DNA from 4 places in the Leptolyngbya sp. FACHB-671 genome. Region 2 is predicted to be linked to each of the others. Evidence: predicted binding sites of a transcription regulator. Region 2 holds the regulator's gene; each other region holds the start of a gene.
The links. Region 2 encodes NtcA, which controls nitrogen genes in cyanobacteria. Its sites were predicted from a motif close to TTTGTANNNNNNNNTACAAA; they were not measured.

Region 1 (8,177 bases), on a different contig from region 2:
TGTTGTCTAGCGTATCTGCCAAACTCAAGCGTTGAGGAGACAAAGGTTCAGTAGCAACAGGAGCAGAGGTTGCTACAGCATCTAATACAGCCGTGCCGCCTACAGCCTGACTCTCGATGGCTGAGGTCGTTTCAGCAACTACGACTGCCATCTGGTTAGCTTCACTGGGTTTGCGGAGTTGACGGCGCGAATCGCGATAGGCTCCCGTCCCGACAGAACTGCCGCGCAGTTCAATGTTTTGACCGCGAGTGACGACCAGGAAAGCGATCGCCAGCAGTGCCCCAACCAGTAGCGCGGCATAGCTCAGCAACATGACGCTGACGTGCATCATTAGCCAGTTTGACTTGAGAGCAGGCACCAATGGCTCAGCGTTCTGCATTTGAGAGGGTAGAGTCAGCGTTGCAAAAGCCGTAATGCTCATCGCCACAGGTGCCGTTACGGCACCAACGAGGCGACTGCGGCTCGAGTTCTCCACCACCAGATGCACAGCAGTAATGCCCCATGCCAGAAAAAATAGTGACTCGTACAGATTGCTGAGGGGAAAATAACCTGCTTCGATCCAACGGGAGGCTAGAAGGGTCGCGATGCAAAGATTGGCGATCGCCATTCCCCCCGTTCCTAAAATTGCCAGGTAGGGAATTCGGGGAAACGCCGTACCGCCCCAATAAAGCAGCATGGTGACAAACAGAACGGCAAATGAGGCGTTATCAAGCCATCCCTGAAGCGAAACCAAATCCATGCGTTTCTTCTCCCCTTAAACTTCTCTCTCTATCCTATCGGTCTTCCTCTGCCTATAGGCGTATGGATTGATCCAAACCTCCATTTTTCACTCTTTGCTGTAGCTAATCTGGCTGGACTGATAGTTAGGTGGCTCGACATGAATGCTAATACGAACAGGGCCATATCTCTCTTCTAAATGGGCTTCTACGGCTTCTGTAATTTGGTGGGCTGCGGCTACGTCTTCAGCATCTACGATCAAATGCATTTCCATAAACACTTGCCGTCCTAATAGACCTCTAGAAGCAATATCGTGACAGTTGATCACACCGGGTACCTGCATCACGACCTGGTAGATTGCTTCTGGGGCGATCGCCATTTCATCCACCAACCAGGGTAAGTTTGCTCGTAGCACCATCCACCCACTGCGAAACACCAGCAGCGCCACTGGAAATGCTAAGAAAATATCCAGCCATTGGTAGCCTAACCAAACGCCCAACAAGCTCACCAAAACTGTGATGGTGATCCAGATGTCGCTCATGGTGTGGTGAGCATCCGCAATCAGAATATTGCTACCCAACCGTTGCCCTACCCGCCGCTCGTAAAAGGCAACAAAAATATTCACTCCTAATACAAACAACACGAGCCACAGAGCGATCGCCGACAGTTCTACGGCTTGCCCACCTGCAAAGATCCGCTCGACCGCTCCCTGCAAAATTTCAAAACAGGCAATTCCTAGAAATGCGGCAATTCCTAGCGCGCCGACGGCTTCAAATTTTTGATGTCCGTAGGGATGATCCCGGTCGGGTTGAGGTGAAGAAAATCTACTGGCGATTAGTCCTAAAACATTGCTAGCACTATCAGTGACGCTATGCAGCGCATCTGCAATCAAACTGAGTGAACCTGTCGACCAACCTACTCCTGCTTTAATCAACATGACCAGCAGGTTAAGCAGCAATGTGATCAGCAATACTCGACGCACCTGAGCGCGGTAGTCCACGGCTTTGTCTCACTTCAATAATGCTTTTCACCAAAATCACACGGAAATCACGGCATCTCAAGAAAAACAGATTGTGTACAAAAAACTATCTTTCCAATTTCTTAAATTCTGTGTAAGGGCAACTGAACATTACAACAATCCTCTTTGAAGCTACATCTAGAAACGGTATGAGATTGATGAGCGCGAATTCTGGCGGTTTAAGCAGGTCAAACGGTTGCTCAAACGGTTAAAAGCAACTGTATGATTGAAGACTATCAGCCTCCCCGACTCAATTCATGACAGTATTTGACGAAAGGCGAATTTCATCTGGCGAAATAGTCATTACGCGGCCAGACTTCAAATTTAGGCATCTTGAGATAAACGATAGACAAGGAGCTTAAGCTGAATGTCATTAAATTAGGATTTGAGCTACGTGGCTATTTAGTCTCAAGGCTATTGAATTCAAGGCAGTCGCAGCTTAGATTCCGCTTTTGAAAAGAACCTAAGTGATGCCAAAAATATCACCCCAATAACCGTTTTAGTGAGGATCATCCTATGGTGCGTCAGGTCTTAAGAGTGACCCAAAACACCGTCTTTAAGCGTCGTCCCGTTTCGGCTTCAGAGCTAGAAACAGAGGAAAGTTACAGCGTATCGGCGGGTGCTACGTTAGAAATTCAATCCTATGCTTACGCCGATGCAAACGGAGAATTTGATGGTCACATCAAGTTTGCGATCGCCAATCAAGCTTATTACATTCGCGGTATGAACACCTGGTATGTTTACAATCGCCATGCTCAGGTTGAGTTTGATGGCAAGGTGGTCTATCCGCAAGAAGAGCAGGCAGCCAGCTTTATTTTGAAAGTGACAGAAAATACACTCTTTAAGCGTCGTCCCCTTCAATCAGGGCAGTTGAGTGCTGAAGAAGTGCAGGCGATCGCCAAAGGTGCGTCTTTTGAGCTTCAGTCCTATGCCTATGCCAATGCTCAGGGAGACTTTAACAATCACATTAAATTTGCGTTAGAAAACCAAGAAGACTACATCCGAGGGTTGAGTTCCTGGTTTGTCTACGAACAGCACGCCCATGTCGAGTTTGACAACGATGTGGTCTACCCCATTCCTCAAGTTCCCAGTTCTACCCCATCGCCTACACCAAGCCCTGGAGCAGGAGCGCCCCGACCATTTCAAGGGAGAAGCTTTAAACTCCCTGGCAACCAGAGTACTTTCTACACCGATCAACCCATTATTCCGGGGGGTAGCTTTACTTGGGGGGAAGCGACTAAAAGCGGCACTCGTATTCCTAAAACGACTCAAGAAGTCAGTAACATTTTGGCTCTAGCAAGGCAGCTTCAGCGGGCCAGAAACCAGATTGGTAGACCGTTTAGAATTACATCCTGGTATCGCCCCGAGCCCTATAACACTCGGGTGGGTGGGGTGAGAAACAGTCAGCACTTAAGCGGCAGAGCTGCAGATATTTCTGTTGCTGGATATTCTGGGCGGCAGGTTGCAAATGCGGTGATGTCCTGGTGGCCAGGCGGTGTGGGAGTCTACCCTGGCAACCGCAGACATATTGTTCACCTTGATGTGGGCGGACGACGCAAATGGGGCTTTTGAGCAAGTGTTGAGCGCAGTGCAGGATGCTGCAAGATTGATAGTGTTCCCTGCGCTAACACACCCTACAGTTCTGCCTGCAATTATCTTTTGACCTATTAATAACTAACTTATTGAGGAGTGCTGTATGTCTTCCCAACTCAGGCTGAATCTTGTTGAGGGATCTGTTTCGTTTAACTTTTCACCAGAGGCAGCAAAAGCGCTTCAGGCGGCGATCGCCACTCTAATGGATAGCCTCAGAGCCACTGCCTCTCACGCTACTTCGGGCGGGGGGAAGCCTAATCCCCAAAAACCAATGGAATACCAATATACCGGAGATGTCTTTTTAGAAATCTTTTGCAACCCCAATATATGGTCTAGCCCTTTTTCAGCAAAAGTTTTGATCACGCTGCGGGATGAACGAATTCGTCTCAGCACAGAAGCCGAGTTGACGCGTCTGATCGAAGATATCAACCAATATTTAGAACAGCAGTGAACCAGCGCAGCCAGGATCGGAAGCCCCCGGCAATTGCGATCGCCTCACTGGAAAGCGTAGAATCGGGGCAACAGAACGCCTAGCCTCTAAAAACCTTAATGAACTCAGACACTCTTCTCCAAATTGTCCAAAAAGGATTTCGCGTTACCCTGGGCGCGACTGCATCATTAATTGAAACCTTGCAAGATCCGCAACGTCGTGACGAAAACCTTTACAGGCTAAGAGCTGAACTAGGTCAACTCACTGAAGAATGGGCCGTAAAAGGTGAGATGACGGAGCAAGAAGCACGAAACTTTGTGGACACAATTTTGTCTCAACGCGCTGCTCAAACAAACTCCAGCGATACCCCTAGCACTCCTAACAGTTCCAGTACGGCAACGGCCGCTCCACCCGATGTGCAGCTTGATTTAGAAGAGCTGACTGCACAAATTGCTGCGATTCGGGCAGAGCTTGAGAGACTACGAGAGCAAGATTCACCATCTTAGTCTCGAAAAGTCCCTGACGCTCATTCTGGACTCACTTTGACACTTGCTGCACTGGCGATCGCCTAGTATCGCCAAGCGCGTGTCAGGGTGACTGATTGTTTTGTAGCTTCGCTTTGTGACTAATCGTTATCCCAATCTTCCCGCCCCAGCAGATCACCAATGCGATCGCGGAGCAGAAAGCTGCTTTTTTCTAACTCACATTCAACCCAAGTCCACTCCCGGGCGGGAATGTACTGGCAAAGAACATAAATGGGCTGATGACGGCTGATCACTCCTTGTTGAACGAGTTGACGAGCTTCATCCCGAATGAAGTCCATGGAGTATTGAATGGATTGGAGCATTGATTCACCCTCTGCTTTACCAACGTATTAACTGTGACGACCGAGAGCTTTGACCGAAAAATGAATAAAAGTGGAAGATTGCCGTATTAAGGCAAAATTAATAGACAAAATTGAACAGCTCAGCTAGCAAGCTCTTGACTTTGTAGCCCTCTATACTGAATCTTTTTTATCTTCAAGCTAAACACTATCTGATTATATTAATAAAAATTACGGAAGTCATCAAGTCCTGACATTTTCCCCTTCTCCTGTAATCTAACGAAAAGCCCCTAATGGTTTGTAGAGATGGATTAGGGGGTTTAGCTGATTTAATTGCGTGATTGCTATTTCTTCCCTAAGTCGTATGTCCGACTAACTCAGCCTATGCCCTGGAAAACTCGTTAACTCTAGATCCTCAAAGCTTGCTTTTGCTAGAACTGATACTATTCTTAAACTTAACTGCTCGACTTTGATACAAAGTGGTGCGTTGCTGTACTAACTCTGCTGCCAGTTGCAAAGCTGCTTTCATGCTGGTCGCATCTGCAACCCCTCGTCCAGCAATATCAAAGGCCGTGCCATGATCAGGAGAAGTGCGGACAAACGGTAGCCCAATGGTGGTGTTGACGGCTCGGTCAAACGCCATTAACTTGACCGGAATTAGCCCCTGATCGTGGTAAAGCGCCAGGTATGCATCATGCGCTGACGATTGAGTAGTCCCGAACCAGGCTTGACCAGGACGCGTCCAGAGGGTGTCAGGTGGAACGGGTCCTTCCAGCTGGATATGAGGATAGCGATCGCCCATTTCTTTGATCCAGGGAATTAACCAGTTCTGCTCTTCGTGCCCCAATTGCCCCTGTTCGCCACTGTGAGGGTTGAGCCCAGCGATCGCAATTCGCGGTTGAACAATGCCAAAGTCTTGCCGCAGACACAGCAGCAGCAGGTCTAACTTTGCGGTCATCAGTTGAGGCGAGAGGGCATCGGGCACCTGTCGTAGTGGAATGTGGGTTGTTGCCAGCAGCGTTCGCAGTAGCCAACCCGTATGGGGCGATCGCGCCACAAACAGCATTCCAAATCGCTCAACCCCTGCCCGTTCGGCTAACAGTTCGGTTTGCCCTGGGTAATGATGTCCAGCCGCCTTCCAGGCAGATTTGGCGATCGGGGCAGTGACAATGCCCTGAAAGTCTCCTGCTAGTGTGTGGGCGATCGCCGTTTCCAAGAAGCTAAACCCGGCTGCACCACTCGCCGCATTGCCCGTTCCCAGTACAATCTGCTGCTCGGTCGACTCAGCTAGCGGCACGTCCAAGATGGTTAAGTTTTGCGGATCTGCTAAATCGTTACCTGATTGCCCCTGAAAAATTAGGGACTTCTGTAAAGTTTCGTAAGTGTTTTGTAATAGTCTGCGACTGCCGATCACAGTCACATCACAGTTTGTTGTTGCTGGATCGACAAGCGCTTTTAATACAACTTCAGCCCCAATGCCTGCCGGATCACCCAGGGCGATCGCCAATCGAGGACGCGGAGCCGCTGTACTGGAAACTGGAATTGTAGGTGTGAGAAACATGGCTACAAACTGCTTTAGAATACTTCAGATAGGTTTGAAAATCCGATTCATCTGCATACAGGAGAACTTGAGTGAACGGCGAAATCTTTAATGCTGCAATATTGGCTTCTACCCTAATTCTGGTAGGACTGGGAATGGGGTTCCTGCTGCTGAGAATTCAAGGCGGCGAAGAATAAGGAGATCTTGTAGAAAAGAACTTTATCTTCTGGTGGGGGCAGGTTTTGCTATCTTTGCCCTTGGCTGACGGCATTATTGCTAAACCGGCCCCCACAGACGTTTTGTTCACCAAAATTCTCTAAAACAGCATCGGATCTCATAGGCAACTTAACTTCAGATCTAAGGTACTTATTTCTAAAATTGAAGCTATTCTTCTGGCTCATCCAGATGTTCAGCCACTTCGTGGTAGAGATTCAGAACGTGGCTATCTTTCAGGTAATAAAAAACATTTCGCCCTTGCTTGCGATAGCTGACTAGCCGCAACGCCCGCAACGCCCGCAGTTGATGGGAAACGGCTGACTCGCTCATCTTGACGATCGCCGCCAGATCGCATACACATAGCTCTTGAATTGCCAGAGCAGACAAAATCCGAAGACGGTTTGCGTCTCCCAGCAAGCTAAAAAACTCCGCCATCCGCTGAGACTTTTCAACACTGAGAATATCTCGATGCAGATTGCGAACATTGCTCAAATCAACTGGATGCTGAACCGTGCAGTTGAGATCGCGGTCTGCCTGAGATAACTTTGCCTTCGGTGTTTTAGCCGTAGAAGAATCCGAGATAGCCATAGAGAGTACAAAAGGAAGAACAAGGGCAACTGTCGGAGGACAGTCCCTACTCTATACCTACCCTATCAGCTTTATACAGGAGGGCGATCGCTCTGAGAGTTGAATCATCGCTGTCTACTGAGACAAAGAGCTATGCTTCTAATCTGGCGATTGCCAATTCATCACCCCAGGCAAATGAATGCGGAATAAATGAGTAGTTTCTGATAATCTTATAAAAAGTTAATGATCTTCTTATTGAATCTCTCATGACCCTATTGATCGTAGGTGCGACTGGCACCTTGGGAAGACAAGTGACCCGTCGCGCCCTCGATGAGGGATACGAAGTGCGCTGTCTCGTTCGAGGTTTTAAGAAAGCGGCCTTCCTGAAGGAATGGGGCGCTGAACTGGTGAAGGGAGACTTGCGTGATCCTGAAAGTATTACTGCCGCACTCAAGGGGGTAACGGCTGTTATTGATGCTGCAACTACCCGTCCGACTGATTCACTTAGCATCAGTCAGGTTGACTGGGAAGGCAAAGTATCCCTGATTCAGGCAGCAAAAGCAGCTAACGTCGAACGATTCATCTTTTTCTCAATTCTGGATGCAGAAAAATATCCTGATGTGCCGTTGATGCAGATCAAGTCCTGTACCGAAGCCTTCCTGGCTGAATCAGGATTGAACTACACCATTCTGCGCCCCTGCGGATTTTTACAGGGCTTAATCGGTCAATATGCCATCCCCATCTTGGAACGCCAGTCTGTCTGGGTGATGGGTGACACCTCCCCGATCGCCTACATGGATACCCAAGACATCGCCAAGTTTGCGGTGCAATCGCTCAAAGTTCCCGAAACCGCAAACCAATCTTTTCCGGTTGTAGGTTCACGTGCGTGGGGAGCTTACGAAATCATTCGCCTTTGTGAACGGCTATCTGGGCAAGAAGCAAAAGTGTCTCGAATGCCCATCGGCTTGCTGCGGGCTGTCCGCCGAATTGCTCGATTTTTCCAATGGGGTTGGAACTTGTCCGATCGCCTTGCCTTCACCGAAGTCATCGCCACCGGTAAGCCACTACAGGCTTCAATGGATCGCACTTACGAAGTATTTGAAATTGAGCCCAAAGAGATCACTACTCTAGAAGCTTATATGCAGGAATATTTCAACCGCATTATGAAGAAGCTGCGGGAGTTGGACTACGAAAAAGAAAAAGCTAAAGCAAAAAAGAAAACTCCATTCAAAAAGCAAAGTTGAGTGCAAACCGCTAAGGAAAAAGCATTCAG
Region 2 (8,177 bases):
ACGATCGCACCGTCTGCTAAATCACGGCAGAATTTGCTAGTAAAGCTGAGCTACGAGGGAAGCGATCGCCTTCTCACCTCATCCAAAATCTGTTTTACATAGAGCTATCTGTTTAAGGGATAGAACAAAGTAAATTTGCTCCTGGTTGAAGTAAGTACAAGATAGAACCTATTCCCAGGATGGAGCAAAAGTGGCTCTGGAGGTGGAACAAAGAAGCTCAGCGTTAGATTGCTCTACCGTAGAGTTGAACCAAGCCAGTCAGAAATAAAAGAATCTATTTCGGCAGTAGAATAAAACGAATCAGAATAAAGATTACTCTGTGGCTAGTATGGCTTGAACTGAATGAAGCGCAACTCTGCTGTGGATTAAGCTGAGTCCGTTCGACAAACTAAATTCGACCCAGGATTGCTGGGTCGAACCGTAGTCATATTAATTTGAGCAAGATGACGGGCATCACGCTAGCAAACTCAAGGAAGTACTGGAGTTTGCGTTTGGTTACAAACGCTCGTCTTACTTAAGCGCTTTCTAATCTTCGTGATCTTCAAATGGATCGCCAAGTTCTTTGGAAGGGGGCCCAAACGAGGTATAAATAGAAAAGCCTGTAACGGCTAGCAAGAAAACACCAATAGAAATGCTAAAAACTGTTGCGGGTTCCATAAGCGATCAATTATGAGTAGTATTCTCTTATAATATTACGGATCGTTAAATATTGAGATTTATCGCAGGTCACTCATGGCACAACAGACTCGGTTGGGAAATCTCCTCAAGCCTCTAAACTCTGAATACGGTAAGGTTGCTCCCGGTTGGGGAACGACACCACTGATGGCTGTCTTTATGGGTTTATTTTTCGTGTTTTTGCTGATCATTCTGCAAATTTACAATTCTTCCTTGCTGCTCGAAGGTCTGGACGTAGACTGGAGCACGCTAGGCAAATAGCTTTCAGCAAATTGCTTACAAGTTTTCCTTTGGTTGTGGATATTGGATGAATACCTGCCCCGGCTCGTCCGGGGTTTTTTGTTCGCCCTATACTAAAAAGTTGAGTCTGTCGTTAGAGGGGCGATCGCCCACCCGCAGTTTTAGGAGGAAGCAGCATGAATGTTTTTGGAATTGGTCTACCAGAAATGGCGCTGATTATGGTCGTTGCCCTGCTGGTTTTTGGTCCCAAGAAGCTACCAGAGATCGGTCGTAGTTTGGGCAAAGCGATTCGAGGCTTCCAGGAAGCTTCTAAAGAATTTGAAAACGAATTTAAGAAAGAAGCGGAGCGGCTGGAAAAGACAGTAAGTCAACCAATGGAGGCTAAGCTAGAAACTCCGTCTTCGCGCAAGGCGCTAGCACCCACCCCAACTGAAGCTAAAACTGAGTCCGAAGTCGCTGAAGCAGTTGAAGTCGCTGAAGCGGTTGAAGCTGAAGCAAGTGCCGATGAGAAAGTTACTCAAAGTTAGGAATTAGGGACTGGGTAAGAGGTAGTGGGCGATCGCCAGCAGTGACAGACACTTCAAATGACAGACACTTCTGCGGCTCCTGAGTTAGTGATTCCACAGTTAATTGTGGGGTTGGGCAATCCGGGAGCAAAGTACGACAAAACTCGGCACAACATTGGCTTTGAGGCGATCGACTTGCTGGCGCGATCGTGGGGTATTAGCATGTCCGAAAATCGTAAGTTCCAGGCAGTTTTTGGCGAAGGACGAGGTCCGCACGGCGAAAAAATTCGATTGCTGAAGCCGCTAACCTACATGAATCTTTCAGGGCAGTCAATTCGGGCAGCAACCGATTGGTTTAAGCTGCCGCCAGAATCGGTGCTGGTCATCTACGATGATATGGATCTAGCAGTGGGCAAAATTCGGCTGCGGCTCTCTGGCTCAGCAGGTGGGCAAAAGGGTATGAAGTCAGCGATCGCTCACTTGGGTACGCAAAACTTTCCTCGCCTCCGCATTGGCATCGATAGCCCCAAAAACTTTGCTTCCTCTGACAAAGACACCGTTTCTCATGTGTTAGGGCAATTTTCTAAAGCAGAAGCGCAAATTATGTCAGAGGTACTACAGATGGTCTTATCATCTGTCGAGCTAAGCCTAAAGCAGGGAATTTCCAAAGCGATGAGCCTCTATAACAGTCGCTCTGTTGCTGCTGACAATAGCCTTGCATAACTTGCTAAAGGCCAAAGACTTTACTCATTTCTGCCTTAAGGCTGTTAGCTTAATCCTAAGACCTTCGCTAGATTCACTCTAAGCTTGCGTTGATACTCAGGCTGGAAATGCTGCGATTCAAAGATTCTAGGAAAGTCTAGAGCTAAATTTCTCCGGTTTTTGATTAGCCGAAAAAGCACTTTATGTTCAACGACTTTGGTTTAGAATCCCAACATGCTAGCTCACCAGAACCCACTCCAATCTTGTTTCAAAAAGTAGTTGATAAGTGTCATGTACTGTTGCCTGACACGCCACGACCAACCAGCGCCATTATTTTTGAAGACCAGTTTTATGTGTTTGTCAAATTCTTCCCAACCGTAGAAGCGGCTCGGCGAGGAGCCCAACGCATGACTGACCGAGGCAATACGGTTGTGCTTACTAGAATTCCAAAAGGACTGGTGCTATGGGTACTCGAACCTGAAGCACAACCGGTAGGAACATCCTCCATTCAATAGGAAATAGCTCAAGTAGGAAATAGAAGTAACTGTGAGTTCCAAGCGTCTACCTGAAACGACTGCCTATGTCCGCATCACTCACCAGTCTTGGCAACAGGGCAGAATTGAAGGTGAGGTGACAGCAAGTGATTATCAGTGGCAGTTTCAGTGGCGCTTTAACCGAGGAGAGCTATCCGTTGAGCCTTCTCTGGGCAGAGCGCTGATTCAAGAACCACTAGGTCGCTTCCTAGAAAAATGTGACTACCAGCTTGAGCCAGGTGGGGATTATTCGTTTACGATTCGGGCAGAGATTTAACCGCCTAAGCCGTCAACCTGCCCAAATAGCGCTCGATTAAGAGAATCGCTACAATGTCGTCGATTGGGCGGGGGAGGGTACGAATACCCTGTGGTAGAAGGCGAGATAAACCTTTGGGTGGATACATTTGCCAGTAGCGATCGCGAGCTTCCAGGGTGCTAAACCGCTCATCTACCATGACGATTCGCAGGGGTTCTGACAAACTGCTACCGAGCTTTTGCTTCCACTCTTTAGAACTGGTTTGATCGCCCATCACTAGAATCGAAATCGGAAACTGTTGGCGTAACGATTGAATGGTGGCGAGCGCCTCCTCTGCGGGGATCACCTCACAATAGAAGAGGCTGCGGTCTAGCCCCATGACTGCTACACCACACTTTTGGCGACCGGGATCAAAACCCAAAATAGCTGGCTGACTGGAGTCAAAGAACGGGGATACCATGCGGTTTGAAGAATAAAACCTGCGAGAATTCATTCAGTTGAACTGTTCCTAATTATTCCGATCTGAATTGTTCCGGTCTAAATTGCTTGGGTTAGGGGCAGGCTGTTCCAGTCTGGGCGGCTGCGAATCAGGTTGTTGTGGAACGAATAAGGGCGATGATTGCTCTGTCCCAAATAAAACCTGACCGTCTCGAACTGCAACTAGCTCTAACCTAACTGGACCCGCAGTATAGGTGATGTCTGAGGCGATCGCCTGGATCTCAACAGGTTGATTGTATTGCTTTACCTGCCGCAGAAAGTTGATCAAAGTTTGAGTTCGACCATCTGCAATTTGAGGGATATCGAGCAATATGCCTGCCTGCCTGGCCCGAAACTGGGAGGCCGCTGCCAATAGCCTAATTCGGTCAAGCAGTTCTTCGTCCGTGGCAGCGGATGGATTGACAGAAACGGACGCTACAATTTCTCCATCTAAAAATACAACCTGATTGGGGGTGGCAGCCGCAAACACCTGAATACAGGATTCCCCAGCTACGACACACGGTTCTCCCACGACATAGTTGCCTGCCGAAAGAATCCGCACAACGTATTCCTGTCCATCCCGAATTTGACTGACTAAACGCTCAACCTCAGCATTTGTAATATCGATGACTTGCTGATCTAAGTTATCTGCATCAGGTAAGATTTCTTGGACTGCGACTCGATTAGCCTCTAGCAATAGTTGATAAATTACCTGAGGCGCGACAGCCGGATCAACAATGCGAAAGGCACGAGATACAAGAGCTTGATTCCGCAGGAGAGCAACGTTGCCCTGGCGTAAGCCTTGAAACTCTCGCTCAAGAGATTGCACCTCTCGAACGAGGAATGTTCTTTGGGCTTCGAGTTGACGCAGCAGTTCTTCCCGTTCGGCAATCGCCTGATCCCGCAGCGCTAATTCTTCTTCTCGCTGTCGAATTAACTGCTGCCGCCCAACCTGAAGCTCCCGAATTTCTGACCGGAGGCTATTTGCCTGCTGTGTGACCCGACCCAGTTGAACACGGGCCTGCTCAAAACTAGAACGGATCTGACCCAGTTGGCGCTGAGTTTGGTTAAGTTGGTTTTGAGCCTGGTTAAGTTGAGCAGCGGTTCCGGCTTGACGAGCGACCGCCGCTTCCAAATCCCGATTAATCTGTCGCAGTCGCCTCCGGGCAGCCATTTGTTGCTCAATTGCCTGATCTCGTTGAGTCTCAATTTGCTGCTTTTCCTCGCTCACCTCTTCCAGGTCTTGGCGGGCAGTAGTTAAGTTCTCTTGAATTTCTTCATAGTCGAAAATACCGCGACGAAGCTGCTCACTCAAGGCAAACAGGAGCGCAAAAGTAGAAGCAGAAATAACGCTACCTGTGAGAACGGTAACAATCGTTGCAGTCTGTCGGGGGCGCAGGTTAAACAGGGTCAGCCGAGCTTTACCCACCCGCATCCCAAGGCGATCGCCCACCGTGGCGATCACCCCCCCCAGTACTAAAATTGCTGCAATCAGGACTAACTGAGCGGTCATCGCTGGTTAGAAACAGTCCAGATACAGCCTACTGCATTCTGAACGAGGTGAACGAGTCGATGCGTTGACTTAAGTAAATTGCTGGCTAAGGGCAACAGGATTATGAACGGTAATTTTCTTTTTGTGGATAGATATCATCTTATCTTGCCGCAGGTCACCTAGCAGACGAGTTACTGTCACGCGGGTAGAACCAATTGCCTCGGCGATCGCCTGATGCGACAACTTCAGGTCAATCGTGATCCCATCCGGGCTGGGCATGCCAAAGTCGCGGCAAAGAATCAGCAGGAAACTCACCAGCCGAGAACCCATATCTCGGTGTGCCAGCGTTTCGATCATCATCTCGGTTTGCAGAATCCGAGATGAAAGTCCCTGGAGCATCAGCATCGACAGCTCAGGGTTATCTTTCAGCGCCTTCTCAACCTGCTCAATTGGAACCGAAAGCAAATCAACAGGTGTAAAAGCAACGGCGTGGTAAAACCGATCAGAGCGATGTCCCGTGATTAGAGACAATACGCCAAACACGCTGTTTTCTCGCAGCAGAGCAACCGTAATTTCCTCTCCAGCCTCGTAGACTCTGGACAGCTTCACGGCTCCTTTGAGCAAAAAATAGACGCGCTCAGCGGGATCACCCGGAAAGAAAATAGTCTTACTTCGATCAAACGACTCCACCACAGGCGGAAAAGCCCCGCCACTCAGCTGCCGAAATACATTCGCTAGCGGTGGTCTATCTTGCGTCACTACCATACCCTCGCCCTACCCACTGTCGTATAGACTGAATCAGGTCATGCATAGATCCCCTGCTTCCTGTGAGAGATCTCTGACTTTAGAACACTAAAACTTAACTGCGAGACTGTTTTTTGTACACGACGATACAAAATCTGCCAACCTGTATCGAAAGTCCCTCAGTAAATCCACATAACTTTGCGTCGGTAGCGCTGAACTTGTTCAAAATTAAGCCAGGTTTGAGCTTTGATGAAGGGACTCGAAAGGCTTGTGTTATCTGCGATACAAGGCGATCGCCCTAAAGTGAAACGACCACACCAAAACGAATCCTCTATCCTTAGATCCTAGTTTTCCAGTATTCTCCTAGTTGCGCCTAAATAAAGATTTTTCACAGATTCTCATGCTGAACTTGACTGGCAAAAACGCTCTCGTCACAGGCATCGCCAACAACCGCTCGATCGCCTGGGGAATCGCCCAACAGCTTCATCAAGCTGGAGCCAACCTGGGCGTGACCTTTCTGCCCGACGAAAAGGGACGGTATGAAAAGAAAGTGGCAGAACTGGTAGAGCCGCTCCAACCCAGCTTGTTCTTGCCTTGCGACGTGCAGAACGATGAGCAGATCGAGTCGACCTTTAAAACCGTTGGGGAGAAATGGGGCAAGCTCGACATTTTGATTCACTGCCTCGCCTTTGCCAACAAAGATGACCTGACCGGCGGCTTCAGCAAAACTAGCCGCGATGGATTCAACCTGGCGATGGACGTTAGCGCCTACTCACTGGTGCAGCTTAGCCGCGCCGCTAGCCCCCTTATGACCGAAGGCGGCAGCATCATCACGTTGACCTATCTGGGCGGTGTTCGCGTCATTCCCAACTACAACGTTATGGGAATCGCCAAAGCAGCTCTGGAAATGAATGTCCGCTATCTCGCCGCAGAACTCGGACCCCAAAACATTCGCGTAAATGCCATCTCTGCTGGCCCAATCCGCACCCTGGCTTCTTCAGCCGTTGGTGGAATTCTAGACATGATTCACCACGTTGAAGAAATTGCCCCCCTACGCCGCACCGTCACCCAAACCGAAGTCGGCAATACGGCTGCTTTCCTCGCAAGCGACCTCTCCAGCGGCATTACGGGTCAGGTTCTCTACGTTGATTCTGGCTACGCCATCATGGGAATGTAGGCTAACAAAGTTTGTTAGACCTTGAATTTCTTGTATTGGGTGGAGCTTCAGACTGAAAAGAATCTGAAGATTAAAAGAACTTGCGTAATCTCCACTAAACGTTCAAAGTTAGTTGCGCTTAGTCTTGGAGTGTTGTTGGCAGGTGCCAGCAAAAACACGATGAGGCATAGAGCATTATGGGGCAGTTATTCGATCGTGTTAGCCGAGTAGTTCGAGCTAATCGGAACTCCAATGAAGGGGATTGCAAGAAAATTTACCTGAACGAGGGAACTACCCTAACTGCTGGAGGAGCAGTTACAGGTGCTTCTATTGGCAAGGTTGGAATATTAGCAGGTGGGACAGGCTACAGTCTTGGTGCCGTTCCACTTGCTGCCGTTGGTGCGTTAACGGGTGCAGCCCTTTATGAAGCATTGCGATCGCTTCTTGAAAATGATGCTTCCTCTGCCAATGCTGCGGCAATTGGAGCAGCAGCAGGTGCAGCAACATCAGCAGCGATTGGAGGCGTAGGTGTAGCCATTAGTGGAAGTGCGATCGGTGTTGGCATGGCCTCAATGGCAGCAGGTGGAGCCGTAGTTGGACTGGGTTTAGTGGGCTTAAATCGTCTGCTTCAGCAAGGCATCGATCCCGAGAAGCTTTTGGATAGTGCGATCGAGCAGATGGAAGCAGATTCGAAGAAAGCACGCCAAGCAATCGCCCATGTAATGGCTAGCCAAAGGCAACTTCAACAGCAGTACGAAAAGGCGCAACTTGAAGTCAATAAATGGCAACAACGGGCACAACTTGCCCTGAAAAAAGGAGACGAGTATCTGGCAGGGGAGGCTCTGAGCCGCAAGAAGATGCACTCCGGGATTCTCAGCAGTCTTGAAGCTCAACTCGATCAAGAACCCGCCTCCGTTAAAAACCTGAAGCGAAATCTGACCCTTTTAGAAGCCAAAATCTCTGAGGCAAAAGCGATGCGAACCAACTTGAAGGCGCAGATCGCGGCCGCTATGGCAAATGGGCGACTACATACCAGTGGTGCAATGGGGGCATTTGAGCGAATGGAGGAGAAAGTGCTGCAACTGGAGGCACGTTCGCAGGCAGCAGCAGAACTTGCCGGAACTGATCTGGAGAGTCAATTTGCAGCGCTAGAGTTAGGCATTGATGTAGATGATGAACTGGCAGCAATGAAAGCATAGCTAATGGGGTCTGCTCGGACATCCCAATTGCAGTCTCCCAGTTCTGAAGCCTCAAATGCTCCTTCCAACTGTGCAGTGATTGACGATGAACTGGAAAAGCTGAAAAGCCAGCTTGATCAGCTTTAAGCTCAAGATACAGGGGATGGCTTTACAATGAATGAGTTTGAATAATTAGCAAACTTGGCTCAGGTTCATGC
Region 3 (8,177 bases), on a different contig from region 2:
AGCTTATTCATCTGAAGATGGCTGTAAGTTCTTTATTTCGCCAGTACATTCGGATAAGGATATAAGGTCTGTACTGTTTTACGGTTCGACGGTTTGGGCTGCTCCACCTCCTCGGCGAGTTGGCTCTGCGGCTGCAATCATTGTTCCGTCAGGGTTGATGGCTATACCTGTAGCGGCTCCAATTTCGGCAACAGGTTCCAGCACATGTCCTAACTCAGTCAGGGCTAACCCTAACTCACTGGTTTCAAAGCCACTATCTACTTGAGTTACGCCTCCATTGCGTTGAGAGATACGAGGAGCGGCGATCGCCTTATCAATTGGCAGATCAAAGTCAAATACATTAAAGGCAATTCCTAGAACGGTTGTGATAATGGTTGAACCACCTGGAGAGCCAAAGGCTATCACTTGTCCATCTGGAGCAAAGGCGATCGTCGGAGACATACTGCTGCGGGGGCGCTTTCCCGGTTCTGGGGTGTTGGGATGAGGACTTTCGGGGTCAAAGTCGGTCAACTCATTGTTGAGGAGAAATCCATATCCTGGAACAACAATGCCAGAGCCACCCGTAGACTCAATCGTGAGTGTGTAGGAAACGACATTGCCAAAGCGATCGGCAACGGTTAGGTGAGTGGTGGAAAGCCCTTCGTGATCGCCAATTTGAGCGACAGGAGTGGCGGTTGTCATGCTGGGACTAGGATCAGTTTGATAGGGCAATGGATTGCCTGCTGTGGTGCGGGCTTCGATCCCTTCGGGTGGGGCAGTGTTTTCAATGAGCGATCGCCTCTCCGCTGTGTACTCTTCACTCAACAAACCTGCAAGAGGGACATCAACATACTCTGGATCGCCCAGAAAAGCAGAGCGATCGGCGTATGCCAACCTCTCGGATTCAATAATGGCGTGTAAAGCCTGGGCGCGATCGAGTGTTGCCAGGTCAAAACCTTCCGCTAAATTGAGCGTTTGAATGCCAGTAACACCGCCACTGCTGGGCAGTCCCATACCGTAAATTGTGTAACCGCGATAGTCGGTCGCCACAGGTGGACGAACCTGTACATGATACTCATCTAAATCATCTAAGGTCATTCCTCCCGGAAGTGCGGCAAAGGGTGTAATTTCCTGTGCAGGAGGGTTTTGTACCGTTTCTACAATTGCTTGTGCGATCTCACCTCGATAGAACGCATTCACGCCTTGTTCAACCAACAGTCGATAGGTTTTTGCCAAATCTGGATTGCGAAAGGTTGAACCCACTTCGGGCAGCCCATTCGCCAGGTAAAGCGATCGGGTAGGAATGTAGGCACCAAATCGCTCTTGATTTTGCTCAAGCTGAGTGACAAAGGTTGTATCTACTTCAAAACCGTCTTCTGCAATGGCGATCGCAGGTTCTAAAGCTTCTGCCAATGAGATCGTGCCATAGCGACTTAAAGCTTCTGCCCAAGTTAGAGGGGTGCCCGGTACACCAACAGCAAGTCCGGTGCTGATGCGATCGGGGGAAAACGGTAACAGTTCTCCTGGATTGTTGGGATCGTTAAACATATCCACACTGGCAGAAGCGGGAGCCTGTTCGCGTCCATCTAATGTGATCACTCGATCGGCATCCTTCAGGTAAATCACCATAAAGTCGCCACCCCCAACTCCTGCCGAAAAGGGTTCGACTACACCCAGTGCCGCCGCTGCCGCAACCGCTGCATCAATTGCATTACCGCCTGCCTGTAGCACTTCAATTCCAACTTCAGTTGCTCTTGCATCGACTGAGGCAACCGCCCCACCCCTTCCTCTAGCAACTGCTGCTGCTCCTTCCTGGGCACGAGGTGGTGCGCCTGTTAGCAATACAATTCCTAAAAAAATGGCGATCGCCAAAACGGCAATAACTCGTCGTCGTCTCATATCTCACCCCCTTTTGAATACGGAGTATGGTAAACGAGTTGAGCCCATAGGGAAACCTAAGTCAGTTCAAACTCTCTTATTACTAAACTCGATTTCACCAACAGGAGAAAAGTATTAGAAAACCTATCCAAAGATAGTTGTGTCTGCAACTCATTTTTAGGCTCTGTGAAAGCGCAACGGTGGTGGATTTAGGGTGAGTAATCGCTGTATCAGCCCATTACCAATACTGCTTAGGCTACATTCAAACTGTTTCTGTATCATCCATTACAGTCAGCAGTTTCCGCTACCCTCTATTGAATAGGTATAAATTGAAGAAGCGTTTGCGCTCAGGCGAGTGGCGTTGCATGAAAGCAAACACCTGGCAGCATTGAAAGGGACTATTGATTGTGATTGACCAGTATAACCCCGGAGACTTTTACGATGAGCTATTTGCGGCAAAGGGGCAACCCCGAGCCGAAGCCACGCTGCTGATTGAGCGAATTCAGTCCTTGACTCTACAAGAACTTCAGCGACGGCAGCAGGCTGCCCAAAATGCTTTGTTTAAGCTAGGGGTAACGTTTAATGTCTATGGCGACAATCAAGGAACTGAGCGAATTTTTCCGTTTGATATTGTGCCACGCATTGTTTCAGCTCAGGAATGGAGCTGGCTGGAGCAAGGGTTAAAACAGCGAATTCAGGCTCTAAATCTTTTTTTAGCAGACATCTACGGAGAGCAGAAGATTCTCAAAGATGGAGTAATTCCTGCTGAGCTAATTTATTCAGCGTCGGGGTTTCTCAAACCCTGTATGGAATTGCAGCCGCCACAGGGAATTTGGTGTCACATTACTGGGACGGATTTGGTGCGCGATCGCAGCGGTCAATGGTATGTCCTGGAAGACAACCTGCGCTGCCCTTCGGGTGTTTCCTATGTGCTAGAAAATCGCCGCGTGATGAAAAACACGTTTCCTCTAGTGTTTAACTCGATGGCAATTCAGCCCGTGGATGATTATGCCAGTCAACTACTTGAAACGCTGTTAAATCTGGCTCCTTCAGGCTTGCCTGAGCCCAGAGTAGTAGTGCTAACGCCTGGGATTTATAACTCTGCCTATTTTGAGCACTCTTTTCTAGCGCAGCAAATGGGCGTTGAGTTAGTTGAGGGTCGAGATCTGGTCGTGTCTGATGGATATCTGCAGATGCGAACAACTAGGGGATTGCAGCGAGTTGATGTGATCTACCGTCGGATAGACGATAACTTCATTGACCCAAAAGCATTTCGGGCGGATTCATTGTTGGGTGTTCCCGGATTAACTGAGGTCTATAAACAGGGGCGAGTGGCGATCGCCAATGCTTTAGGAACAGGAGTCGCAGACGATAAAGTGATCTACGCCTACGTACCTCAAATCATTCGTTACTACCTGGACGAAGACCAGATGTTGCCCAACGTTCCTACTTACCTTTGCTGGGAAGCCGATCAACAGTCCCATGTATTAGCCAATTTGGATAAGCTAGTAGTCAAAGCTGCGAATGAATCGGGTGGCTATGGAATGCTGGTTGGACCTCACGCTACCGTTGAGCAGCGAGAAGAGTTTGCTGGACGGATCAAAGCCAGCCCTCGCAACTACATCGCGCAACCGACCTTATCTCTATCGCGAATGCCCACTTTCTTAGACGATCATTTTGATGGTCGCCACGTTGATTTACGTCCCTACATCCTCTATGGCAAAGACATTTACGTGACTCCGGGTGGGCTGACTCGCGTGGCGTTGAGGAAAGGTTCACTGGTGGTCAACTCATCTCAGGGGGGTGGCAGCAAAGATACCTGGGTAGTGCAATAGTTAAAACCTAGAATTTGCTCACCTATCCCTCTCAACCCTTACTCATTTTTTATGTCTTATGTTAAGTCGCGTTGCAGATTCAATTTACTGGCTCAATCGCTATGTAGAACGGGCAGAAAATGTAGCTCGGTTTGTTGATGTTAACTTTAACCTGCTGCTAGATTCTCCCGTCGGTGTAGCCCAACAGTGGAAGCCGTTGGTGGTCACAACCGGTGACTTACCTTTGTTTATGGAGCGCTATGGTGAGTTCACACCGGAAAATGTCATTCACTTTCTCACCTTTGACCCTAAATATCCCAACTCCATCCTGTCCTGTCTGCAATCGGCCCGAGAGAATGCCCGCTCGGTGCGAGAAATCATTTCCTCGGAAATGTGGGAACAGGTCAACGCCTTCTATCTGATGGTGAAAGAAGCCTCTCAAATGCAGCAGCTATCAGAACTGTTTGGCTTCTTTTCTGAGGTAAAAATGGCCAGTCACCTGTTTGCAGGTGTAATGGATGCCACCATGACTCACAACGAGGGTTGGCACTTTGGGCAAATCGGCAGGCTGTTGGAACGGGCAGATAAAACAGCGCGAATTCTAGATGTGAAGTATTTCATTCTGTTACCTTCCGTAAAAGATGTTGGAACAGCACTGGATGAGTTGCAGTGGATTGCGTTGCTTAAATCTGCTAGTGCCTATGAGATGTATCGCAAATGCCAGCACCGGATTACTCCAAATGAGGTAGCAGAATTTCTCATTTTAGACCGTGAGTTTCCTCGCTCCATTCAGTTTTGTCTATTGCAGGCGGAGCGATCGCTCTGTCAAATCACGGGTTGCTTACCTGGCACCTGGCAAAATCCAGTTGAGCGAACGTTAGGCAAACTGCGCTCTGAGTTAGACTACCTGACAATTGAAGAAATTACCCAGCGAGGCTTACATCAGTTTTTGGACGACCTGCAAAGTCGAATTAACAGCGTTGGAGGAAAGATGTTTGAGACCTTTTTTGCCTTAGAACCCATGCACCAGGCTCAGTAATTAAACTGTGTATTACAAAATTACTCACACCACGACTTACAGCTACGAGAATCCAGTCACCTTGTCTCCTCATGTGCTGCGGTTGCGCCCCCGCTCTGATGTCGCTCAAACGCTGCACCGTTTCTCACTAGACACTGATCCACAACCGATTCGAGTCGTAGAAAATATCGACCTGGATGGCAATGCAGAACTGCGACTGTGGTTTGCAGAAGAGGCGATCGCCACTCTCACCATCACCACCACTTCAGAAGTTGAGACTTTTCGCACAAACCCCTTTGACTATCTAGTAGAATCCTGGGCCATCCAACTCCCAGTTAACTATCCTGCTTCACTCCTGACGCAGCTACAGCCCTGTTTAGGGGGACAATTTCTCCACTTCGCTAGCAGTGTTAATCCGGTTGCGATTCAACTGGCTGAGGAAATTTGGCAGGACACGAACAATACCATTTCTTTTCTCACTACGCTCAACCAGCGTATTCACGAAAGCTGCAAATATATCGTGCGAGAAACGGGTGAACCGTTTCCGGCTGGTATCACCTGGACGCAAAAGTCAGGCTCATGTCGCGACTTAGCAGTCCTGTTTATTGAAACCTGTCGGGCGATCGGGCTGGCGGCTCGATTTGTCAGTGGTTATCAGTCAGATGAGCCGAAAGAGCCGGGGGGTGAGGGGGGCGATCGCCAAACAGATACTCAACCTACACCTTCTCAAGAACATCATCTCCATGCTTGGGCAGAAGTTTACTTGCCGGGGGCTGGCTGGCGTGGCTATGACCCTACTCAGGGCTTAGCTGTAGCCGACCATCACATTGCACTAGTTGCTAGCCCTTTTGCCCGTCAAACAGTTCCGATCGTGGGTAGCTTAAAACAGGGTGTAGGGACAAAATCAGAAATGCAGTATCACTTATCTATCGCCGCTGCTTTGATAAAACCTTGAAACAGATCTTTTTACCCAATGCTATAGAAGTGAATTATTTGATTGTGCACAGGTAGTAAAGCCACATATCAGTATTAGCAGACCACTCATTTTTAGTTTTAAGCTCCAAGCCATTTTTCCAAGAATAAACTTGGATATTGCTAAAGCCAGCTTCTAATTGGTTGATTTGTTCTTGAGGTCTAACATAGTAAGTTTTTAAGCGAAAGTTGTGAGATTCGTCTTTAACAGTGGCGTGTGTAGATAGACTTAGCTGCTCCAAAGTCGTTGAGTAATTGAAGCAGCGTAATAAAGTCAACATCACCAAATTGACATAGGTTGTGATCGGGTTCAGGCTCATTTGATTTTTCCAGTTAAACTCTCGTTCTATCCGCTGGAGGTTATGGCTGGAGAAGAAGAAATAGCCTCCGGGTTTACTCACTCTGCTCACTTCTTGAAGCACTTTCAACCGATCGCTGTGGGAAACATAATCAATGCCATTAAAGCTAAACATAATAAAATCGAAAGTATTATCCTTAAATTGACTCATATCTCTAGCATCACAAACTTCAAAAGTTGTATCAGAGGATGCTGCAAAACGCTTTTGGCAAGCCCCAATCATCTCTGTAGAGTAGTCAATACCAACATACTCCAGCACTAATTTAGAGAAGTGTCGGGTTGTGCGCCCTCCACCTACTCCAATATCGAGCATTCTCATACTCGACCATTGATTTTGAAACCGCTCAAGAATGGTTTGTTCAGCAGGCTGTAGCATCTTCAACTGAGTGTAATGTTGAACGATACCACGGGCTGTGTAGAGCTTTCTATTATTGTCGTCAAGCATGATGAGTCATGCTCGGAGTGAACTTTCGACCGAAATTAACTTGCATGCAGAAACGATAAGGGTATCAGCAAAACCATACCATGACGCAGTAGTCATTGATTTGAGCGATCGCCCACACCACCAACTGCATGAGCACCAACACAGCGCATCGTCATGATAATCTTGACGTTAGTTGTTTACTGCGATCGCCCATGGGTAGCCAATCTACAGCCAAAACCGTCTTTTTGCTTACCTCTATGGTGGGCTGGCTCATTATTGGTGCAGCACTAATGTATCTTTTTCCCTTCATTGCAGATGGGTTAGTGTCATCTGATCTGACTCATTTGTGGATGAAAAACCTGAGTCGTAGCGGCTACAATCCCTCGCTGGCGTTAATTGTGGGGACTATCACCTTAGCTGTTAATGTAGTAGGCAATATCATTTGGAACCAGCGATTTGAAGGCAAGATTTAGAGCAGTAGACAGAAAGTGGGTTCTAAAGAACTGTCCTGCTTGTTGGTTTGTTGTGTTTTCACATGTCAGGGATGATTGGTAGCCTAACGCAGCGGAAACCCGAGACGCTGTAGGATTTCTTTCAAGCGATCGCGTCCACTTAATGCCTGTCCTGTTGCAACTCGTTTGAGGGAATGTTCTACCCAATCGCCAGTTACATTCATCTGCTGAGACTGATAAAACTGTTGCATGATTTCGTTGTACTGGGCGATCGCCCCTTCTTGCTGCGCGATATTGTATGTTTCGTGGTGGAGTACCGCTGCCTGAGGTAGACGAGGTTTAATGGCAGCAGGTTTAGCGGGGTCAGGATATCCCACGCACAGTCCGAAAACTGCAAACAGATGGGGTGGGAGCTGGAGTGTTTCGGCAACTTGTTCGGGATGGTTTCGCATTCCGCCAATGTAAACGGTGCCCAGCCCCAAAGATTTGGCGGCAACCGTTGCATTCTGCGCTGCCAGGGCAGCATCAACCGTGGCTGTCAAAAACATCTCCAGGTAATCTAACCCTTCGGCAGGTAGTCCTCGCTGTGAGGCAAGCTGATGCAGTCGTGCCAGGTCAGTTAACCAGACTAGAAACAAGGGACATTGGCGAATGTGTGCCTGATTCCCTGCCAGTTGAGCAAGAGTGTCTTTTCGTGTTGGATCGGCGATCGCCACAACGCTCCAGGTTTGCAGGTTTGAGGATGTGGCAGCAGATTGGGCAGCCGCGACCAGGGTCTCCAGGGTGTGAGGCGGCAAGGGATCTGGCAGATAGGCACGCACTGAGCGGTGAGAGAGCAGGGCTGTTAACGTCTCATTCCACCGTTCTGGATCGAATGCACGGATACCGTAGCGTTCCTGAATCAGATTGATTGGGTTGGGCGGGTTCATACGTAAAGATAGGTGAATTGGACAGAGGTATGGTAAAACACCGCTCCTTACCTTTGCATCGATCGCACGTTTCATCCTGTCGAGTTCACCTGATTCTGACGCTAACTGTCCCTCACCTTGCTATGTGTGGGTCTGCCTTGGTGCAGGAATACTTGTATCCTTCACGCCAAATCATATTGATTTAAACAGATTTCGGGACATGTCAACTTCTGTCAGGGCGCATCGCAGTGCGCCCTGACCCATCTTTGCAACATCTTCAAATCAGGTTGGTATCATGTTGCTCTTTCCAGAATTGCTCGGCAAACGCAATGGCAGAGTGAATCGGTGCTTTCGGTTTAGTTCTCAGTACCATC
Region 4 (8,177 bases), on a different contig from region 2:
AAGTCTGAAGCGTTGGGTTCCGCTCTGCTCCACCCAACCTACCGTTCTAATATCCACAATTTGTGCAGGTTGGGTAGGTTGGGTGAAGTGCAGCGGAACCCAACGTTCTAGCTTAACGCGCTACTAACCGTTCTAATGTCCGCGAGTTGTGCAGATCAGCTTCCGCTGCTAACTGAGTTGTAAAAACGTGGATTAGACCATTTACAGTGATAAAGCTTGTTCTGAATACAGGTTTGATCCAGCGAGGTGCAGGGGTTATGGTTCGCGCAGTTAGCTCAAATAAATACTACCGCAGAATGATGTGCTGGTTGCTTGAGGAAGATAAGCAAACTATAGAGGGCCCTTACCCCAAAGAGCAAACCCATCAAAAACATGTTTGGTGGCAGGTCATGTGCCTTACGGGAGTTGATTACTTCTCAACTCTAGGCTACCAACCTGGAATTGCGGCTTTAGCGGCAGGCGCTCTTTCCCCATTGGCAACCTTAATCCTGGTGCTGCTAACGCTGTTTGGAGCTTTACCTATCTATCGACGGATTGCAGCCAAAAGCCCTCATGGCGAGGGTTCAATTGCAATGCTAGAGCATCTGCTTCCCTGGTGGCAGGGTAAGTTTTTTGTGCTTTGCCTACTGGGTTTTGTGGCAACTGATTTCATTATTACTATTACGCTTTCAGCAGCGGATGCTACAGCTCATATTATTGAGAATCCTCTAGCCCCGCACTTTTTGCACGGGCAGGCGATCGCCATTACCCTCGTACTCATTACCCTACTGGGAGCTGTATTTCTTAGAGGATTTCAGGAGGCGATCGGTCTAGCGGTTTTTTTGGTGGGTGCTTACCTGCTGTTGAACCTGATCACCATTGGAGTTGGGGTGTCCCAAATTGTTCAGCAACCTTCTGTCATTGGGGATTGGCAACGAGCTTTGTTTGCCAGTCATAGCAATCCTTTAGCAATGTTAGGTGTGGCAGTTCTGCTTTTCCCAAAACTGGCGCTGGGTTTGTCAGGGTTTGAAACGGGAGTTGTTGTAATGCCTCTGGTTAAGGGAAATAGCAGTGATAGGGAGGATTATCCAATTGGGCGCATTCGCAATACGCGGAAGTTGCTGACTACAGCAGCATTAATTATGAGTTTCTTCTTGCTGAGCAGCAGCTTGGTGACGACACTGCTAATTCCAGCAGCAGAGTTTGAACCGGGAGGCGATGCTAGCGGTCGCGCTCTGGCTTACATTGCTCACCGTTATCTAGGCAATGGCTTTGGCACAATCTATGATTTGAGTACGATCGCCATTTTGTGGTTTGCAGGCGCATCTGCAATGGCAGGATTGTTAAACATCGTGCCGCGCTACTTACCGCGCTATGGCATGGCACCGAACTGGACGCGAGTCACTCGCCCGCTCGTTCTGGTTTACACCATTATTGCCTTTGCTGTAACCGTTCTCTTTAAAGCGAGTGTAGAAGCACAGGGAGGAGCTTATGCTACAGGCGTGTTGGTGTTGATGACTTCCGCAGCAGTCGCAGTGACGCTATCCTCTCGTCGCCACGGAACCCAACGAGCAAGATTCGCTTTTGGTGCCATCACTTTAGTATTTATCTACACCACTATTGTCAATATTATTGAAAGACCTGAAGGGATCAGAATTGCTGGCTTTTTCATTGGAGCGATCGTGCTGACCTCTCTGGTTTCGCGGGTATGGCGATCGACTGAACTACGGGTAGAGCAAGTTGAAATGGATGAAACGGCTCGTCGTTTTATCGCTGACGCAAGCCAACAGACAATACGGCTGATCGCGAATCGGTTTAATGTTGGAGATGTCGAAGAATACCACCAGAAAGAAAAGGAAGTCCGAGAGGATAATCATATTCCGTTAGAAGATCCTGTCCTCTTTCTAGAGGTTCAAATTGTTGATGCATCGGAGTTTGCCGATATTGTTCGAGTGAAAGGCACTACCGTCGGAAATTACCGCATTCTGAGGGCTGAAAGTGCTGCTGTGCCGAATGCGATCGCTGCCATCTTACTCCATACCCGTGACCAAACTGGCGAACTTCCTCATGCCTATTTTGGCTGGGTAGAGGGAAACCCAATTCAATACCTGTTGCGCTTCATTCTGTTCGGAGAAGGTGACATTGCAGTTGTGACTCGCGAAGTGCTGCGTAAGGCGGAGAAAGACCCTGAGCGACGTCCCTCAATTCATGTGGGTGGGTAAAGCGGAATCTCTGCCAACTATCTGCCAACTAAAAGCTAAGAGCCAATTAGGAACTCATTGACAACACTCCAAGCATTGGAGTAGGAAACTTTCTTCTTTGCGGTGATGTAATCAGCCAGGTAAACGGCATCTCGTGCAATTCCCGAAAATCTTCCTGACCCCCAGGTGTATAGCCAGGGAAGCCCCAGGAAGTATAAACCCCACACGTCAGTTACGCCGCGATCGTGTCCCGGATAGCCCTTTCCGTCAAATACCGGAATCTCCACCCAGCCAAAATCTGACTGATATCCAGTACTCCAGATCACCGTACCAATATCTGCGTGCTCACAGTCTAGAATTGCAGCTTCCTCTTCTGGCTTCCAGACTGGTTTGTAAGCGGGTTCTGTAGGCGCTTGAATCTGATTCTTTTGGATAAAGTTATCAATGGTTTTCTTGATACTCTCGGCAACCGCATCCGCTTGATCCAGGTTTTGCTTTAGATCAGAGTCAAATTTGAGCTTACCGTCGCTGATCTCTTTCAGTCTGCCATGAAGCTGCATTCCCTCAACGGCAAACTGACGCAAGTCAATCTCCCGCCCACCATCGCGTCCGGTGACATAGTGATTGGCTTTGGCTCTCACTTTGTCTTTTTGGGGATGTTCGCTGATCGATAGGTCATAGTAGCCCATCTGGTCGAGCCAATCTACCACATCCTTTCCTCGATATCGACGGGGCGATCGCGGCGCACTGCCCACACACAAATGTACCTTTTTCCCAGCAAGGTGTAGATCTTCTGCAATCTGGCAGCCCGACTGTCCTGTTCCCACGACTAACACCGCTTTGTCAGACAGAGATTGGGGGTTCTTGTATTCAGATGAATGCAACTGCACAATGTGTTGGGGAAACCGTTCAGCAATTCTTGGTATTCTGGGAGAATGATAGCTGCCGGACGCAATCACAACTTGATCGGCTGTAAATTCTCCAATCGAAGTTAGTACCTCGAACTTCCCTTGAGTATCTTTTCTGACTTTTAATACCTCAACGCCTTCTTTCACGGGCGGATTAAATGATGCAGCATATTCCTCAATATATTGAACGATCTCATCCTTCTTCATAAAACCATTTAAATCTGCACCTGGATAAGAATATCCAGGTAGCTTGCACTGCCAGTTAGGAGTCACTAAACAGAAGGAATCCCAGCGCTTTGAACGCCATGAGTAACCTATTTGATTCTTCTCAAAAACAATGTGATCGATGCCTCTCTCTTTCAGGCAATAGCTCATGGATAAACCTGCCTGACCACCTCCTACAATGATGACAGAGTAGTGATTGTTCATTGGCTTGCTTCTTACTGGTTTAGATAACACATTCAGAGTAGAGGGTGACAAACGAGGTGTTTTGTATCTCTAGCTACGGAAGTTTTAAGTCTAAACATAAGGTCAGGGAAGACAATTCTTTTGATCAAAGCTAGCTCCTTTCATCATTCTCCCCTGTCTAAACTGACAGGTTTCTCTAGCGTTGGGGTGTAGAACCAACCAGAGTAAACGCAGCCCAATCGCGGGGATTAGGATAGGTCTGCATCGCGCTGAGCATGGATTGTCGTAATGCTTGGGCATCATCGAACTGTTGTCGATGGCGGTAGAAATCAACCATCAGTTGTGATGTGGCATCATCGGGGACTTGCCACAGGGAGACCATGACGCTGGGGGCACCTGCGGCAATCAACGATCGCGATAGTCCAACAACTCCATCTCCTGTAATCTTGCCTCTTCCTGTATTGCAGGCACTTAGGACAACCAATTCTGCATTCAGCGACAGATCTAGAATTTCAGCGGCGGTAAGAAATCCATCTTCTTCAGCAGTGGAAGGAGCAAGGGCGATCGCCCCCTGCAAAGGATGAGTTTCGTTGAACAACCCGTGAGTGGCAAAGTGAATGATTTGAGCATCTGATAAGCGTTGTCTAATCGCAGTTTCAGTTGCATCGGTGCCCGTGATTGCAGTGGTGTTGAGTAGTTGGGCGATCGCCTCAGCTTCAGCTTCAGCATAGGGCAAAGGAGCCAGGGACCCCGGCATGGGAGCAGGATTGCCAACCACAATGGCAGTTTGAGCTGCATTGGCGGGACGCTGTTGGCTCAACTCCAGTACCTGAACGGCTGACGTCGTGAGCAAGGTGTGATGTTCTATCAGATATTGTCCGTCTGGGGCTTGTAATGCGGCGAAGGGAACCAAAAACAGGTACTCTTGTGGCACAAAAATCACTCGTTCGTTGGGGTCGTTGGGCAACAAGTCAGCAATTGGCTCAATCAGAATTTGATGAAGCTGTTGTAAGCGACGATATTGAGAGCGACGAACCTGAGACCGCTGCGATTCGACGGGATACACTTCTGCCAGAGCAACGGGGGCAGGCAAGGTGATTTCAGGATGGCTGAGGGTGACGGTACCTGCATCCAAGTCAACTGCCGTAACCTGATAGGGTTGCCAACTAGACGGTTCGCCCAACCGTCTTACCAAGTCTCCGGGGGTGAGTACAGCATTGTCTCCTGTTCTAGATTCATTAGTGCTGGAATCATGGGCGACTCCTTCACCTCGAATGCCTTGTCGCGCCACGTTTGCCAATTCTGCGAGAGAAGCATTGGATAAACTGGGTAGCGATCGCAAATCAACCCGTCGAAACGTCACCTCTCCCGTTGGCGCAATTACCCAGATGAATAACTCCGACTCCTGGGGTTCGTTCAGGGATTGCTCAGATGCGCCATGAGGGGTATCTACTGCCTGTTCTCGGATAATGCTGTATTCGACTAGCGTGGCGTTTTGGTCGATTGCGGTTTGACGCAACTGGCTTAAGTTAGGAGGTTCTACAGCAAATTGCTCCTGATCAACACCTGCTGCATCTCTAGCAATGAGTTCCACAAATGCCCTTGCCCGTCCTCGTTCTGAGACTTCCAGGGCGATCGCAGCTTTATCCTGATCGGCTAACACTTCCTGGAGGTTGCGGTAGGTTGCTGATTGCGTTTCAAAGATTGATACTTTCAAGGCATCATTGTTGCCTAACCCTGCCCGCAACGACTCCCACACTTCTATCCCTGCAAATAGGGCTTGTTCTGCTTCAGGTAAGCGATCGAGATTAAACAAAGCATCCCCCAAGTTAGTCAGGGCAATACCTTCTCCCAGTCGTGCTCTCAGTTCGCGCATGATGATTAGGCTTTGTTCATGGTGAGTGACTGCCTGGATGTAGTCGTGGCGATAGGAGTGAGTCGTTCCCAAATTCAATAAGGCTTGGGCTTCCTGCAAGCGATTGGTTAATTCTCGCGCTAAAGCAATGCTCTGTTGGTGGTAGGTAATGGCCCGATCAAATTCCCTTGTGCCGGTGTAAGCATTGCCCAAATTTCCTAATGTTTGCATCTCACCATAGCGATCGCCAACCGACTGAGAGAGGATTAAACTCGCGTTTTGGTAGTCGATCGCCTGTTCATAGTCCTTTTGCATCAGATAAGCATTTCCTAAGTTTCGCAAAGTGAGCGATCGCCATTGGGGTGCAACTGTAACCGAGATTTTTTCCAGTCCTTGCGTGTAGTAATCAATCGCAGTTGGGTAGTCCCCTAATGCTCCATAAGCTGCACCAATACCAGATAGGGCAATGCCAACTTGAGTTTGATCGCCTGCCTCCTGAGCAAGCTGTAACTGCTGTTGGTGATAGTCAATTGCCTGCTGATAATTGCCAATCACAAAGTGAGAAATGGCTAGATTGTTCAGCGAGTAGGCTTGCCACTCAAAGTTCTCAGCAGCTTGGGCGATCGCTAAATTTTGCTCGTAGCAATTAATCAATAGTGCATACAGCCCTTCACTGCGATCGGCTGCACCCGTTGCCTGAATTCGTTCTGCTTGCGCCTGGCAATTCTGTATCCGTTGCTCAATTGAGCGATCAGGTGATGTAACAACCCGATCAGAATTCAGATTAGGTGATGAGTTAACCAAATCTCCATCTACCGATGGTGCTGCTGTGGATGGCTCCTCGTCAGTAGGAGCAACAGCAACAGTCTCGTCTGCTGGTGGCTCAAAAGTGGGTGAAGAATCAGGATTAGATGAATCAGGCTCGATTGGCTCTCCGGAATCATCGGGATTCGGAGGAGTTGAATCTTCGACTATATCTGCATCAGGCTCAGTCAATGGCCCAGGATTAGTGTCATCTGGGTTGTCTGGAGTTCCGAAGGTAGGACGGGACCCTGCCGTAAAATCGGTTAGTGTTCCTGATTGTCCTCCAGCAGTGTCCTCTCCCGAAGTTCCGTCTAAGGGAATGCCTTGCAGGAATTGTCTGGGTGGTAAAAGGAGCAGTAGTGGTTCGGGCCAAACCACATCCAGCACGATTAGGGGAGTTAACTGAGGGGATTGCGCCAGCGGTTCACCCAACAGCCTATCTGTGCTGACCTGTAAGTTGAGCGGAAGTTGCTCAACCGGGAATGCGTCTGGAGGAGTAGGCAGATCAGTTCTAGGGGGAGATGGGTCGGTAACGGAAGGCGGAATTGGCTCAACTACGTTAAAGTTAACGGCTACTGGTGTAGAGACGGAAAGGCGATCGCTTGCCCTCACACTAAACGCATCTAAGTCTCCCAAGGTTTCAGCAGGCGGGGTGTAAACTAAAACGTCATTGGGGCTAACGGTATCTCCTGGACGCAGCACAACTCCATTGCGAGTGAGTCTGCCGGAGGCGATCGCTACAATCTGTATTGTTGTACTATCCGCATTCGCGTCACTCGCAATCAGATTTAGCTCTGCCAATGTAAATGAAATAGGCTGACCGAGTTCAATCTGAGGAATTTGGGATGCCTGCGGGAGTCTAGGAGCCGTGTTTGCGAGGGTGACAGAAACTTCGTTTCTTGCTCCGCGAGTTTCTGTTCCGACGATTGCAAAGGTTTCATTGGTGAGGGTTACTTCACCTGTATTGATTGCTCCAGCTGTACCATTTTCGCTGGCATCACCCACAATAAACGGGACATTATCAGCTCCTCCATCATGTTGAATGGTGACACTACCTCCATCGGCTATGCTGGTAACCTGTCCCTCAGTGATTGTGCTTTGAGTGTTGATAGTGTTTCCAGTACCCGTTCCGCGTACTGTTCCGTTGGCAAAAATCTCTACATTTCCGCCTGTTCCATCCACGTTGGCACTTGTACTAGATGATCTTGCCTCTGCTCCGGTGTTAATTCGGCTGAATCTAATGTGACTACCATTCATACGGCTCTCTAACTGAACATCCCCTCCTGTTGCAGTACCTGTAACCAGAGCCGACCCGCTGGCCTGAGCGAGAGCAGATGTGTCAAAGGTTCCTACTGTGATATCCACGTTTGCAAGTAGCCTGATGTCTCCTGCTGACGCAGTTGCATTTCTGTCATTAGCCTCAGCAGACGTATCGATCGTTCCCGCTGCGATCGCATTCGTAGACCAAAGCAGCACATCACCACTCTCTGCAACTGCATTTCCTGAATTAACGGAGTCTGATGTGGCAGTGCTGAGTCTACTCGCAACGATATCTCCTGATTCAACTGTTCTTCCGGTTGTCAGTTGCACAGAGCCGTCAGGGTTAACGATTAAATCGGTTGCGTGATCGATTTCGCCTCCAGTTAACAGGTCTGGAAGTGATGCAGGGGTAAAAGGTAGCGCGTTGGGGCGATCGCTTCCCAAAGGTTGTACATCCAGGCTCAGGAGCGAACCTTCCTGGCTGATTCGTACTAAATTTCCCCCTGGGACGGTAGCGATCATGACTCCTCTCGGTTCGATAGCGGCCGTGTCTCCTCCCGGAGCGGTCAATGTTCCGGTGCTAATGACCGTGCCGCCAATGAGTGACAGTGAGTTACCAGCAAGGACGCTTAAATTGCCTGAATTGACGATCGCCCCCGGTTCACTGGTGGTGAAGGCAAACCGCTCTGGTTCTCCAATTAAGCTGGCAAAATTGTTTTCTCCGGTAGCGCTAAACCAACCTTCATCAAAGCTAATGCCGTT

Region 1: H6F93_RS16880 (DUF4327 family protein) is a predicted target of NtcA. The motif match lies at 4,745-4,764, and genes of this name have one in related genera.
Region 3: H6F93_RS29335 (circularly permuted type 2 ATP-grasp protein) is a predicted target of NtcA. The motif match lies at 2,130-2,149, and genes of this name have one in related genera.
Region 4: H6F93_RS18350 (MSMEG_0569 family flavin-dependent oxidoreductase) is a predicted target of NtcA. The motif match lies at 3,578-3,597, and genes of this name have one in related genera.

What each region holds. Positions count from the first base shown of each region.
Region 1 covers NZ_JACJOV010000127.1:34,121-42,297, reverse strand. The annotation lists gene ccsB (c-type cytochrome biogenesis protein CcsB) at 1-739, opposite strand, end outside; gene cdf31 (CDF family zinc efflux transporter Cdf31) at 827-1,717, opposite strand; gene H6F93_RS16895 (YcbK family protein) at 2,252-3,307, shown strand; gene H6F93_RS16890 (hypothetical protein) at 3,432-3,779, shown strand; gene H6F93_RS16885 (hypothetical protein) at 3,878-4,264, shown strand; gene H6F93_RS16880 (DUF4327 family protein) at 4,384-4,605, opposite strand; gene pdxA (4-hydroxythreonine-4-phosphate dehydrogenase PdxA) at 4,997-6,142, opposite strand; gene petM (cytochrome b6-f complex subunit PetM) at 6,214-6,318, shown strand; gene H6F93_RS16865 (ArsR/SmtB family transcription factor) at 6,506-6,925, opposite strand; gene H6F93_RS16860 (SDR family oxidoreductase) at 7,171-8,148, shown strand.
Region 2 covers NZ_JACJOV010000056.1:82,626-90,802, reverse strand. The annotation lists gene psbN (photosystem II reaction center protein PsbN) at 526-657, opposite strand; gene psbH (photosystem II reaction center phosphoprotein PsbH) at 733-936, shown strand; gene H6F93_RS05700 (TatA/E family twin arginine-targeting protein translocase) at 1,092-1,442, shown strand; gene pth (aminoacyl-tRNA hydrolase) at 1,500-2,144, shown strand; gene H6F93_RS05690 (hypothetical protein) at 2,327-2,638, shown strand; gene H6F93_RS05685 (DUF3146 family protein) at 2,670-2,933, shown strand; gene H6F93_RS05680 (pre-16S rRNA-processing nuclease YqgF) at 2,938-3,372, opposite strand; gene H6F93_RS05675 (DUF3084 family protein) at 3,421-4,902, opposite strand; gene ntcA (global nitrogen regulator NtcA) at 4,972-5,646, opposite strand; gene fabI (enoyl-ACP reductase FabI) at 6,026-6,802, shown strand; gene H6F93_RS33860 (PspA/IM30 family protein) at 6,979-7,980, shown strand; gene H6F93_RS34545 (hypothetical protein) at 7,984-8,106, shown strand; gene hisB (imidazoleglycerol-phosphate dehydratase HisB) at 8,174-8,177, shown strand, end outside.
Region 3 covers NZ_JACJOV010000159.1:152-8,328, forward strand. The annotation lists gene ggt (gamma-glutamyltransferase) at 79-1,878, opposite strand; gene H6F93_RS29335 (circularly permuted type 2 ATP-grasp protein) at 2,265-3,692, shown strand; gene H6F93_RS29340 (alpha-E domain-containing protein) at 3,751-4,710, shown strand; gene H6F93_RS35495 (transglutaminase N-terminal domain-containing protein) at 4,718-5,644, shown strand; gene H6F93_RS29350 (class I SAM-dependent methyltransferase) at 5,679-6,464, opposite strand; gene H6F93_RS29355 (hypothetical protein) at 6,593-6,916, shown strand; gene H6F93_RS29360 (NADPH-dependent oxidoreductase) at 7,000-7,899, opposite strand; gene H6F93_RS29365 (HNH endonuclease) at 8,081-8,177, opposite strand, start outside.
Region 4 covers NZ_JACJOV010000127.1:396,079-404,255, reverse strand. The annotation lists gene H6F93_RS18355 (APC family permease) at 258-2,201, shown strand; gene H6F93_RS18350 (MSMEG_0569 family flavin-dependent oxidoreductase) at 2,237-3,517, opposite strand; gene H6F93_RS18345 (CHAT domain-containing protein) at 3,693-8,177, opposite strand, start outside.